Undibacterium sp. KW1: one gene and its partner. The protein of the gene in region 2 interacts with the protein of the main gene of each other region in a pairwise test. Links are inferred from orthologs where the notes say so. Each region holds a gene or a part of one and is shown on either strand. Other genes may lie near its edges.

Region 1 (5,347 bases), 1.2 Mb from region 2 along the record:
TTCTTTGTAGTGCACAGCCAGGATCAATTACGCCTGCTTAGCCAGCGCCTGTTGCTGGCAACCGTCATTGCAGCCTTCATCTTCGTGCTCTACCCTCTGCAATTCAGTTGGCCCAGACCTGCCATCTCCTCTATATGGTGTGCATATCTATATGATTATCTGGCGCTAATGGATAAACCATATAATCAATTACCCTCGCTGCATGTTGCTTACTGCCTGTTATTCTGGAGCGCCTTGCGCGAGCATGTCCGCACAAGGCTGCTACGCATGGCGCTGGCCGCGTGGTTACTTCTCACAGCTGCCTCGACGGTATTCACTTATCAACACCATTTGCTGGATGTGCTTGGCGGCAGTTTGCTGGGATTGTTTTGCGTCGTCTTTATCAAACCGAAAAGAGCAGAACCGCATGTGGCGTTTTATTACCTGATATTTGCCAGCGTATTTTTTATCACAGGCTTCATCTTTGCCCATAGCTGGCTGGCTTTGTACATAGCATGCAGTCTCGCTCTGGTCAGTCTGGCTTATTATCGTAACGATGTTTACTTCCTGCATAAAAAACAGGGGCAATATCCGTGGTGGATATGGTTCATGTATGCACCTTATTTGCTCGGTTACCAGCTTACCTGGCTGGCCGTTGTCTGGCGTGAGAGGCGCAAACCCGTCATCATCAAATTGACAGATCGACTCTGGGTGGGGCGCCGCCTCAGTAGCCGGGAGGCAAAACAACTGCCGCCAGATTGCAGCATCATCGACCTGGCAAATGAACTCAGCGAAACGCCTGCCTTGCGCAAGCACGCTTATAGACATTTCCCTCTGCTTGATCTGCTCAAGCCAGGCAAACCGGTAAGCGATGAAATCTTGCAATACATGCGCCAGGAAATTGAAACGGGCAAAACGGTTTACCTGCATTGCGCCATGGGTTATAGCCGATGTATATTGCTGGCCAAACTGTATATGTCACAAGGAACAAACAGCAGACCATGAGTTTTTCTATCTACCAACTGAAGCCGCGCTTCCAGCAATTGCTACAACCTTTGCTGGCGGGCCTGGCGAAACGACATATCACGCCAAATCAGGTGACTCTGCTGGCGATGGTCCTGTCCATCGCCTATGGCATTGCGCTGGCTTGTTATCCGCAGAATAAAAACTTGTGGCTGGGGCTACCGGTCTTTATGTTCGTGCGCATGGCGCTGAATGCGATAGATGGCATGCTGGCCAACGTCACCCAGCAAAAAACTGCCTTTGGAGCCATTTTCAATGAAGTGGCAGATCAGGTTTCAGATGCCGCCCTGGTCTTGCCTTTTGCCCTGGTGGCAGGCATACATCTGCCCTTGTTGATTGCAGTGGCTATGCTGGCCCTGCTGACAGAGTTTGCTGGCGTTGCAGCCTTACTGGCAGGTTCCAAGCGCCGCTTTGATGGCCCCATGGGCAAAAGCGACCGCGCTTTTGCCTTTGGTTTGCTGGCCCTGCTTGTAGCTTTTCAACTACCAGCGATCTGGCTGAATGCGGTGTTGCTCATCGTCCTGCTACTCTTGCTCTGGACTTTGTTCAATCGGATAAAACGGGCACTGCCGCATCACGCTGCGCCACCGACACCGTAAATATCCCCGCTATACCGAGCTGCGTCGCAATTTTTTTGCAACCTATGCTGGCGACCAGGGCATCCATCTCTGCCTGTGGGCGTGGGCGCATTTGCCATGACTGGCCGCGATGGGTATTCAGGGTCTTGGCGATCATCAATAACTGCGGATGCCATGGCTGGCCAGTGTACACCAGGTACCCGCCAATTTTCAATTGCTGCTGTATGCCGCGCAAGGATGCCAGTACCAGGACATTGTCACTGAACAGCTCATACAAACCAGAGACGATGACGATGTCATAGGCATCTTCTTCCGCCGGGTAACTGGTTGCGGCAAAGGCATCGCGGCATTGATAGCTGATCTTGTTTTTCAACTGCAAACGTTCTGCGAGTAATTTGGCCTGATCCAGATTGGCCTGGTCAAAGTCGCGCAGGCTGATTTCTATATTGCGGTTCTGGAAGCGTTTGATGGTTTCCAGCACATAGCGACCTCCACCGGCAGCAATATCAAGTATGCGCACAGGCTGGTCTGCCGGGTATTGCTGTATCAGGTCAGACAAAGTCTGCTGCATCTGTACCTTGCGCTGGCGTATGCCGCGCCAGCCTATCGCATCCAGATAACCACGGTCTATCATACCGCCTATCAGCAAACGGCCACCTGCCTGGTTGCGATAGACATAATCGAGTGATGCGCCGGAATCAAAGCCGTGTTGCAAACCTATCGTCATGCCATTGCTGAGTCTACCCAGATGACTGAGCATGAATTTTTGCATGCCGTAAAAGGCGTTTTCCAGCGCCCCACCCAATTTGCCTTGCTGCAATGCCTGGTATTGGCGCGCACTCTGGCTTAAGGTATCTGCCTTGAAGTAATGCGGCAAGGGTAACAGCTCTTTGGCATAACATTCATTGATGAAATCCTTAGCGGCCTGTATGGCTTGCTGCACCTGGTTTTCGCTCTCATAAAAAATCGCATGATGGCAGTTTTCTATGAGGATATAGCGCTTCAGTGTCGAAGAGATCGTTTCAAAAAACTGCTTTTGCGGCGCCTGCTTGACGACGTAATCCTTATCGGCGACCAGCATTAACACGGGTGCATCTATCGCCTGGGCATCCTGCACTACGCGCTTGGCAGTATCGGCCAGATCCAGCAAAACCCTTGCAGATATATTCTTGGTAATCAGCGGGTCGGCATCATAGGCTTTGGCTTGTTCAGCAGAATGCGTGAGCATGGATGAGCGTATATAGCTGGTGACAAACAAGTCAGGCTTGAAGCAGGTGGCAAAACGCAACGCTGGCTTGGCCAGCGGCACATACAGGTTGATATCAAATGCAGCAGCCGCCATGACCACACCACGCACGCGCGGTGCATAGTCATGCAGCCAGGTTGCGGCAATCACGGCACCCACACTGTTTGCCACGATGAGCATGTTTTCTTTGTCTATACCATAGCTCTGCTGGATGTGATTGATGAAGCTGTCAAAATCGCGCACCATGGTTTGGAAATCAGGTGCATCACCGCGCTCACCCGGTGAATTGCCATGGCCACGCGCGTCCCAGGCAAAAGCCCAGTCCTGGGTAAAACCAAATTGCTCTACCAGCGGGCCTATACGGCCAGAATGTTCATGACCGCGGTGTAAAAATATCAGGGCTTTTTGTGGCTGGCCTGCAGGAATCGCCAGCGGTTGCCAGCTGCGGTAAAACAAACGGGTACTGTCATGGCTATCGAAGCCAGATTCATTGCACAGCCATTTTGTTTGCAATTCTGTTGTCATGCATAGTCCTTATTAAATTCTTTACTTCAAAATAACAATCCCAGATACAGCAAAGGTGCGGTCAGGACCAGGCTATCCACCCTGTCCAGTATGCCGCCATGTCCTGGTATCAATTCAGAAAAATCTTTGATCTTCAAATAACGTTTGGCTGCTGAAAAAATCAGGTCACCGGCAAAGCCACCGAGCGACAGCAAAATACCCATCATCAGTAAATAACCGGGGCCGGCAAGATGCAAGTAAATGCCAAGGCCAAGGGACACCAACATGGAAATCACGACACCGCCGATCAAACCCTGTACAGTTTTATTCGGGCTGATGGTAGGGGCGATAGTTTGCTTGCCGAAAATTTTGCCACTGACGAACTGGGCAATATCATTGAGCGCAGTTACCACAAAAAGATAGAAAAACCAGGCCAGCCTGACTTCATTTGAAAATGGCAGCGTCAATAAATCCAGCATGAAACTCAGGCCATAGCAGAGCAGCAAAAACAGCATGAGCAATAAATGATTGCGTTGTCGCCAGACAAAAAACTGCAGGGCTTGCAAACACAATAAACCAGGCAAAATCATGCTGGAATCAAAACTATCTACATATTGCAAACCTACCTGCAAAACCAGCAGAACAAAGCATGACAACAGGAAACGCCAGCGAGGGCCGGTGTAGTGCAGGGACAATTCACGAACTGCCAGCAAGACGATGAGCAAGGCCATCAGCAGTGGCCCAAGAGGATACAAAAACAGGCTCAGGCTGACGACAGGGAAGATAAACCACCAGGCATTCACCTGTTTGCGCAACTGGCTTTCAGGCGAGCTATGCCTGCCTACACCAACACTCGCAAACGCCAGCAGCAGGTAGAGCATCAACATGGCAGCCAGAGTCGAATTGCCGAGAAGAAATTTTGAAAACACTAAGCAACCTGAACAACAGTAAAGATACTCCAGTGTACACCGAACTTTGTCTGCACTTGCTTTTTCAATATGTAAGCATAAGAAACAAAGCAGGTACAAAACTGTACCGTAAACAAAACAGGCTGCCACGGAGTTTGCCTCCATGGCAGCCTCTTTTACTTCCTGCTCAGTAGCTGAGTTCAGGCCAGACTGATGCGGTTGCGCCCTTCCTGCTTCGACACATACATCGCGGCATCGGCAATATCAAATAATTCATCAGCATCAAGCGTAGCCTCAAGATCGGCCACACCGCCAGAAAAACTGACCGAGAAATGTCCGCCCTCGCAGTGCTGCTGTATCTTGGTGAAGGCCAGCCTGACCTGATCGAGGACCCGGCGCGCCGTGCTGGCATTGGTGTCGGGGAAAATCACGGCAAATTCTTCGCCGCCGTAACGGCCAACGATATCACTGCGGCGCAAACGCTGGCGCAAGAGTCTGGCCAGAGTACGCAGTACCTGGTCACCTGCAGGGTGGCCATAGGTATCATTGATGCATTTAAAATTATCCAGGTCTATCATCGCCAGGGCCAACGGCGAACCAGTGCGGCCCGCCTGGGAAATCTCGGATGCCAGTTGTTCCTTGATCGCCGTATGATTGAACAAGCCTGTCAGGCCATCACGCATGATCAATGCGCGCAAGGAGCGGTAACGCTCAGCTCTGGAAGCAATCGAAGATTTCAGGTATTCAGGCGCTACCGGCTTGGTAATGAAATCATCCGCCCCTGCCCTGACAGCATCAAGCTGCTTGCTGAGGTCTGCTTCACTGGACAGAAATACGATGGGCACATCGACATAAGAATTATCTTGCCGGATCAGGCGCGAGAGCTCAACACCACTGCAGACTGGCATGTAAATATCCATGAGCAGCAATTCAGGACGAAAATCTGTCATGACCGTCAATATCTGCGTAGGGTCATTGAGCAGATAAACATTCATGCCGGCGTCACGCAGGATCGCGCCGTAGAACTTGGAAGTTACGGCATCATCATCAATGATGAGCACGCGATAACCCTTGTTTTCATCAAGCTGCAGCAAGGATTCTATACGTTC
Region 2 (6,900 bases):
GCCGCTACCCTGGCCAGCCTTTCTACATTGGCACCACCGGGATAGACCAGCACATTGCTGATTTTTGAATTTGCAGGATTTTGTGCCAGTGCAAGTTGTGGCAGCAAGGCGGCGAGCATGATCAATTTCTTTTGCATGGTAATCCTGTCATTGGGAGTTGCACAGATTGCAGATTTTGTAAGTATCGCACTAAACTTGCAACAAGCGCATGACAAAATCAGCAGATTGTAGAGTGACCAGTTTCCGCGTAGAGTAGCGCCACGATGAAAGACCCATGTCTGTCAAGAAAGCTTACCCATGAACAAACCCTATTCCGCCGCCTGTGAAAGAAACAGCGGCCCCATACTGCAAGCCATCACTCCCTTGCTGACCCGTAGTCACAGCCTGCTGGAAATCGGCAGTGGCACAGGCCAGCATGCCGTGACGTTCGCGCGGCAATTAGCGCACCTGCAATGGCAAACCAGTGACAGGGCGGAATATCATCCCGGCATACTGGCCTGGCTGGACGAGGCAGCGCTGCCAAATGTGCTGCCACCGCTGGAACTGAATATAGGAAAAAGCCCCTGGCCGCAAAAACAGTTTGATGCCGTCTTTACCGCCAATACCTGCCACATCATGGCATGGGAAGAAGTGCAATTGATGTTTGCCGGTGTTGCCAACATGCTCAACAATGGCGGACTTTTTTTAATCTACGGCCCCTTCAATTATGCAGGCCAGTTCACCAGCGAAAGCAACCAGCAGTTTGATGCCTCGCTCAGGCAACAGGCTGCGCACATGGGCATACGCGACATTGAAAAGGTCATTGCACTGGCGAATCAGCATGACATGCAACTGCAGCAAGACATCCCCATGCCTGCCAATAATCGTTTGCTGGTACTGATGAAGTAGCTGCGGGCTTGTAGAAATATCGGCGGTAGGGTGCACCGTGCGCACCATTTCTGGAAATTAAATTTTGCTGTATCGGTGCGCACGGCGCACCCTACTGCGTAGCAAGGATTATTCAGCCGTATTCAAATGCGCGGTGATCACCGCATGCGCAATCAAATCCAGCGCCGGCCTGGCCTTACCCTGTTTGTCTGTCCACACCTTCGGTGTCAGCGCTCCCGACAATGACAGGCTGTCACCATCACCCAGGCTCAGCAAGGTATTACGCGTTGCATCGTTAAAAGCAATGACATTGCAGATGATGAAGTCACCGTCATCTGTTGCGGCACGTACCTTGCAGGTGACATAGACAGAACCATTTTGTCCTGAGCGTTCTTCAACCTGGCCGTAAATGCGTCCTGCGATGAGTGCGTCTATCATAAGTTCTTTCTTTAACAGTTGATATTAATTGCGGTAGTAGTACGACTCAGGCAACCTGTACCAGGCTGCTTCCGCCCGATACTCTTTGTACTTGTATCCTTGTCGATATTCTCTCCGTCATCTCCTGCACATGCGAAATCACACCCACCTTGCGGCCTTGCGCTTGCAGGCTGTCGAGGGCATCCATGGCGATGCGCAGGGTATCTGCATCGAGGCTGCCGAAGCCTTCGTCGATGAACAGGGATTCAACCCTGATGCGGTTGCTCGACAGCGATGCCAGGCCCAGCGCCAGCGCCAGCGATACCAGGAAAGATTCGCCGCCGGACAGCGAATGCACTGAGCGCTGTTCATCGCCCATGTCCTGGTCGATGACCATCAAGGCCAGCGTGTCTGCCACGCGTTGCAGGCGGTAGCGGCGTGAGAGCTGGTGCAGGTGCTGGTTGGCATAGGCGAGCAAGACGTCTAGCGTGATTTGCTGGGCATAGTTACGGAATTTCTTGCCGTCTGCTGCACCTATCAATTCATTCATCTGTGCCCAAAGGCGGGTCTGGCTTTCTTGCTCCTGCATGGTCGCGATCAGGCTCTTGGCTTGCTGGTGGCGTGCTTCATCCTGCGCCATCGTGAGTTGATGGCGGCTGTATTCTTGCTGTGCCTGTTGGCGTTTCTCACTGATATTGCTGAACACGGATTGCAGATGTTCGCTCTCGCCTATATCAATTGGCGCAGTCTCACTTTCTTGTTCAGTCTCATCATGCATGGGTTCTGCCTTAGTAAAACTGAGTGGAGTGGGACGTTGTAGCAAGTGCTGTTGCCTTTGCTGGCTGCGTTCACGCAATATGGTTGTGGCTTGCTGGACTGCATTATTGATGGCTTGCATGGCCTGGCGTTCTGCATCAATCCACGCATGTGGATGTGCCAGCAATTCACGCAAGTGCGCCTCGTCCAGGTTTTCTATAGTGGCTTGCTGCTGAGTTATCCAGTCCTGCAGTTTTTCAGTTGCGACGTGCAGTTCCTGGCTTTGCTGGGCGATGCGTTTATTGATTTGTTCTTGCGCTTCATGCAGGCGTGCCAGTTGCTGGCGTATCTCATCATGCGCTTGCAGTTGGGTTTGCAGTACTGCTTTTGCCCGATTGATGCTCAGTGTGAATTGCGTTTCTACCTCGCTGACGGCGCGCCCCTGGAATAATTCCTGTCGTTTGGCCTGCTGCCGTTTTAATGCAGTATCTGCATCCAGGTAGCGTTTGTTGTCGCTGGAAAACTGTTCTTCCAGTTGCTGGGATTGTGTTTGCAGTTTGTCGATTTCCAGCTGTAGCTTTGCCAGTTGTTCAGTACTCTGGCTGGATGCAAGTTGATGGCTCTGCCATTGCTGTACATGGATTGCACACTGGTTCTGGAATTCCAGTGGCGCTGCATGCCAGTTGTCTTGCCAACTGTTGCCTTCATCTGATTGTGCGACAAATGCCGGTGCCAATTGGGCCAGGGCGTCGTCCAGTCTTTGACTGGCATCCTGTTCTTTTTCTGTTGCCTGCGTCAGTGCAGTGCTGAATTTTTCAAGAGCATGGGTCAGTGCTGTGTGGCTGTCTCTATGTTCTTGCAAGGTGCGGCGTACTTTTTCTGTAGTGGCAAATGCCTCATCCCTGATCTTTGTTGCCTGTTGATAGGCTTGCTCGGTTTTAAGCAATTGCTGAACTTGTTCTTGCAAGCCAGTTTGTTGCTGGCTTAACCAGGTACTGGCTTGTTCATTCTCGATTTTCGCATTCTGCAATTCAGCGGCGATGCTATGCGCTTGCCAGGTGCTTGCTACGATTTTTTCCTGTTGCTGCAATACCGCCAGATCTTGTTGCAATTGTTTTTGCTGTTGTTGATATTGCCTGTGCTCAGCCGTTGCGGTTGCCAGTAACTGGCGCTGGTCTTGCTCAACTTGCTGGCAATGTTTGAGTTCGTTCTCCAGTTGCACCAGCAAGGCATGCAATTGCAGGTTGCCGGTTTTGTAGGGATGTTCAGTCGCTCCGCAGACTGGGCAGGCTTGCTCATCTTGCAGAGCATCACGCAGGCTTTCTACATTGGCGTTGCAGGCGGCCTGGGTCAGTTGCAGGCTTTTTTGTGCCTGTTCTTTTGCAGCAATCAGGCTGGGTAATTGAGCATTGATCTGGGCAATGGTTTTATCCGTAGCCAGCATGCTTGAATGACTGGCTTGCTGCAGGTTATCCAAAACCTGTTTGCGTTGTGCCTGTTCATGCATTTGCTTGTGCAAGTCAATAGCATTACTTAACAGTTCGCGCCTTTGATCAAGTGCCAGTCTTTGTGCCTGCATGCTGGGCAAGTCGAACTGTGCCAGTTTTGCTGCAGCTTGTTCGCGTAAATTTTCAGTAGTTATCCAGCTTTGTTCGCTCGCCTGGAGTTGCAGAGCGCGTTCTGCCAATAATTGTTCTTGCGTGTCTTTTTGTTTTTGTAGATTAAGTATGTTTTGTTGCTGGTAGTCCGCATCTTTTTTGGCAGTTGCTGCCTGCTTCAATAATAATTCCCATGCTGTCCAGTTATCGGCCAGGCTTTGCAAGCCCGCGTGTTGGGTCAGCCATATTTGCAGGTCTTGCTGCTTTTTGTGCAGTTGTGCCAGGTCAGCTTGTTTGTTCTTGTGTTGCTGCCTTGCAGTTGCCAGCGCCTGTTCTGCCTGCACTTTTGTTTGTTGTGCAGCCAGCCAGTTACTACGCAAAATATTCAGGCTGCTGTCGAGTGCCTTGGTGGCATCCAGCATAGGCGTTGCTTCTTGCAGCGCATGTTCGGCTTGCTGCAATGCTTGCTGTGCTTGCGTCAGGGCCAGATGTTTTTCTTGTGCGCTGAGTGTGCTTGTCTGTATGTTGTTATGCGCTGTGGCAATGTCTGCCTGGCCCTGGTTGATTGTCTGTTGCAGGCGGTCGAGTTCTGTCAGCAATGGGCGCGCAGTTTGTATGCTTTCTACTTGTTGTAGATAAGCGGCTCTTGTTGCGGCGGCTGTTTTTTCCTGTTCGTGAATTTGCAATTGCTGCTGTGCCTGCTGTTCGCCTTGTAGCAATTTGCCGTCATCGGCATGCCAGCGCAAATGTGTTTGCACCTCTGCGAGTTGGGCGTCCAGTTGTTCCAACCGGGTTTTGCTGAGACCCAGGTCTGTCTCTAATTGTGTGCGTTCTTCTGCGCTCAGAGGTTTGTTGTCTGCCAGGCGCACATGAAAGCGTTCCAGCGCTTCGCGTTCCAGTTTGGCGCGGGCAAAGGCGCGTTGTGAAATCTGGCCATAAATATCGCTGCCGGTCAGGGTTTCCAGCAATTCGCCACGGTCATTGTCATCGGCTTTTAAAAAGCTGGAAAACTCGTTTTGTGCCAGCAACACTGCGCGGGTGAATTGTTCAAACTTTAGACCAAGGCGCTTGATGATTTCTTCCTTGACCTCGGTTTTCTTGCCACCTATGGGTTGCAATTGCGGTAACTGGTGCAGCGACATGGTTGTGGGCTGCAAGATGCCGGTGGCTTTATTGCGCGAGCGGCGCACGCTCCAGCGTGAGCGATAGGCATTGCCGTCGGTGCCGACAAAATCCACTTCGGCATAACCTTCGCCAGTGCCGCGCCTGAGCAGGTTGCCGGTATCTTGCTGGGTCACCGCATCTGCACCATCGGGCAGTTTTGTCGTGCCTGCCTTGATCAGCCTTGGCGTGTTTTCATAGAGGGCCATGCACAGGGCATCCAGCAAGGTACTTTTACCTGCACCGGTGGGGCCACTGATGGCGAACAGGCCGGCAGACTGCAAAGGCTCTTGCGTGAAATCGACCGCAAATTCACCAGCGAGAGAAGCCAGGTTTTTACCGCGTATGGCGAGTATCTTCATGGCGTGTCCTCACCATGCAAGAGTTCGCCAAAAGCCTGCAGCATGTCGTCCGGAGCATCTTGCTGGTATTTACCGTGATACAGGCGGCGGAAAATATCTTCTGGTTGCAAGCGGTCAAGCGTATCCTGCGTTGCCTGTTCGTCGCTAGTCTCATCCTGCGCTTTGCCTGGGTAGTGCGTATCTATCTTCAGCAAGCGCAAGGGCTTGCCCTCGATATAGCTTTCTATGCGGGCACGCAGGCCAGGTTCTGGTGCTTCCAGCTTGACCCGGACTTCCAGATAGGGATCATATTGCCGCCCTTTGCTCGCATCAGTGATGCTGGCGAGTTCAAGACCATCGAGCGCATCCAGCACAGTGGGAAGAGCTGCGGCCTGTTTGGGGATGCGCAAGAGTTGAATCGTCCGTGGTACGTACAGTGGTGTCACCTGAGTGAGTTTGTCGCCCTCAATATCCACACACAAAACCTGATGCTGATAATCTACTTCAGAAAATGACAGGGGCAGGGGGCTGCCGCAATAGCGCAGGTGTTCTTGCTTGCCGACTCTTTGCGCCAGATGCAAATGACCCAGTGCCGCATAAGTGATGTCATTGCCAAACATGCTGGCGGACAAAGCCTCGGTACCACCGATGACAATGCGGCGTTCAGAGTCTTCTGATATTTCGCCACCTACCATATGGCAATGCCCCATAGCGATGACGGCCTGACCAGGCTGGCGCAGGCTGAGTGCATGTGCCGTCACATCCTTGTATAACTGGGCGATGCCTGCCATGTAGGGATCGCTGGCATTTTCTACTCTTGGCACATCGCCGGGCCGCAAGAAGGGCACCGCCAGGCACCAGGCGACAATTTCATCATTCTGCCGTAATGGCAAGACCATGGCGGCTACATCGATGCTGCCATCACTCAGGCGTGGCACCATGCCTATGACGCTGATGTCCATGCCATCCAAGAGCGGGCCAGGTGCTTCCAGCCTGCCCGGTGAGTCATGGTTGCCAGCGATGATGACAATATCCAGTTTAGGCAGGCGTGCCTTGGCTTGCTGCAAGAAGCGGTAAAACTGTTTTTGTGAACTTGCAGACGGATTGGCGTTGTCGAACACATCACCGGCGATCAGCAAAGCATCTGCCTGTTGCTGTTCCAGCGCAGTGATGAGCCAGTCGAGGAAGTGCTGGTGTTCCAGGCCGCGTTCGGCGCTGTGCAGGGTTTGGCCCAGGTGCCAGTCTGAGGTGTGGATGAAGCGCAAGAGTTTTCCTTAGCCTATGCAAATACAGATGGCAGGGTATGCCGACACAGGCAAGTGTAGCCGTTTTTTATCTGGTGATGTAAGAGGGAATCAGGCTTTTGTCCTGCGTGACTTGCGCATCTTCAGGATGGTGCTGCCCAGTGTCCTGCGCCAGGCCTGGTTTTTTACACACTGATATTCAACATACTCTGTGACGGCTGGTCCCCAGCGGGTTTTCGATACATCTTCGCCCACCGACAAATTGACGCGCTTGAAGTCCTGCGCGAATGACCATTGTATGATTTCTGCGAGCAAAGTCGTCATGACACTGTAGCGGGCAAACTTCAGGTCATAGCCTGAATAGTAGAGATACAGTTCTTCACCCATGGCAAATGCCAGGCGCATGGCAACCACGCGGCCATCAAGTTCCAGACTGAACAGGCGCATGCGCTGGCCAAAATCATTGTTCAGCAGTGCGTCCATGAAGGCCCGGTGTCTGGGGGCAGCAAAATAGTC

Evidence for each region. Proteins that work in one complex are often made in the same cells at the same time.
Region 1: the proteins of UNDKW_RS03600 (region 2) and UNDKW_RS08750 interact in binary tests that used the Escherichia coli proteins (3 or more experiments, as listed by UniProt). The link is inferred for Undibacterium sp. KW1 from one-to-one orthologs.

Annotation. Positions count from the first base shown.
Region 1 is NZ_AP018439.1:1,973,059-1,978,405, reverse strand. What follows is about bases 951-3,807. They hold UNDKW_RS08750 (bifunctional alpha/beta hydrolase/class I SAM-dependent methyltransferase), read right to left. Parts: upstream 3,352-3,807; coding sequence 1,549-3,351; downstream 951-1,548. Other genes in these bases: UNDKW_RS08745 (phosphatidate cytidylyltransferase), read right to left, coding at 3,378-3,807; UNDKW_RS08755 (CDP-alcohol phosphatidyltransferase family protein), read left to right, coding at 981-1,601; UNDKW_RS08760 (phosphatase PAP2 family protein), read left to right, coding at 951-984. In the rest of the region: more of UNDKW_RS08760, read left to right, coding at 1-950; more of UNDKW_RS08745, read right to left, coding at 3,808-4,217; UNDKW_RS08740 (diguanylate cyclase), read right to left, coding at 4,439-5,347.
Region 2 is NZ_AP018439.1:783,869-790,768, forward strand. The notes cover bases 1,152-5,561. They hold UNDKW_RS03600 (SbcC/MukB-like Walker B domain-containing protein), read right to left. Parts: upstream 5,162-5,561; coding sequence 1,352-5,161; downstream 1,152-1,351. Other genes in these bases: UNDKW_RS03595 (single-stranded DNA-binding protein), read right to left, coding at 1,152-1,305; UNDKW_RS03605 (exonuclease SbcCD subunit D C-terminal domain-containing protein), read right to left, coding at 5,158-5,561. Also shown: UNDKW_RS03585 (DUF4139 domain-containing protein), read right to left, coding at 1-137; UNDKW_RS03590 (DUF938 domain-containing protein), read left to right, coding at 298-888; more of UNDKW_RS03595, read right to left, coding at 997-1,151; more of UNDKW_RS03605, read right to left, coding at 5,562-6,405; UNDKW_RS03610 (GNAT family N-acetyltransferase), read right to left, coding at 6,496-6,900. UniProt on the Escherichia coli protein: SbcCD cleaves DNA hairpin structures. These structures can inhibit DNA replication and are intermediates in certain DNA recombination reactions. The complex acts as a 3'->5' double strand exonuclease that can open hairpins.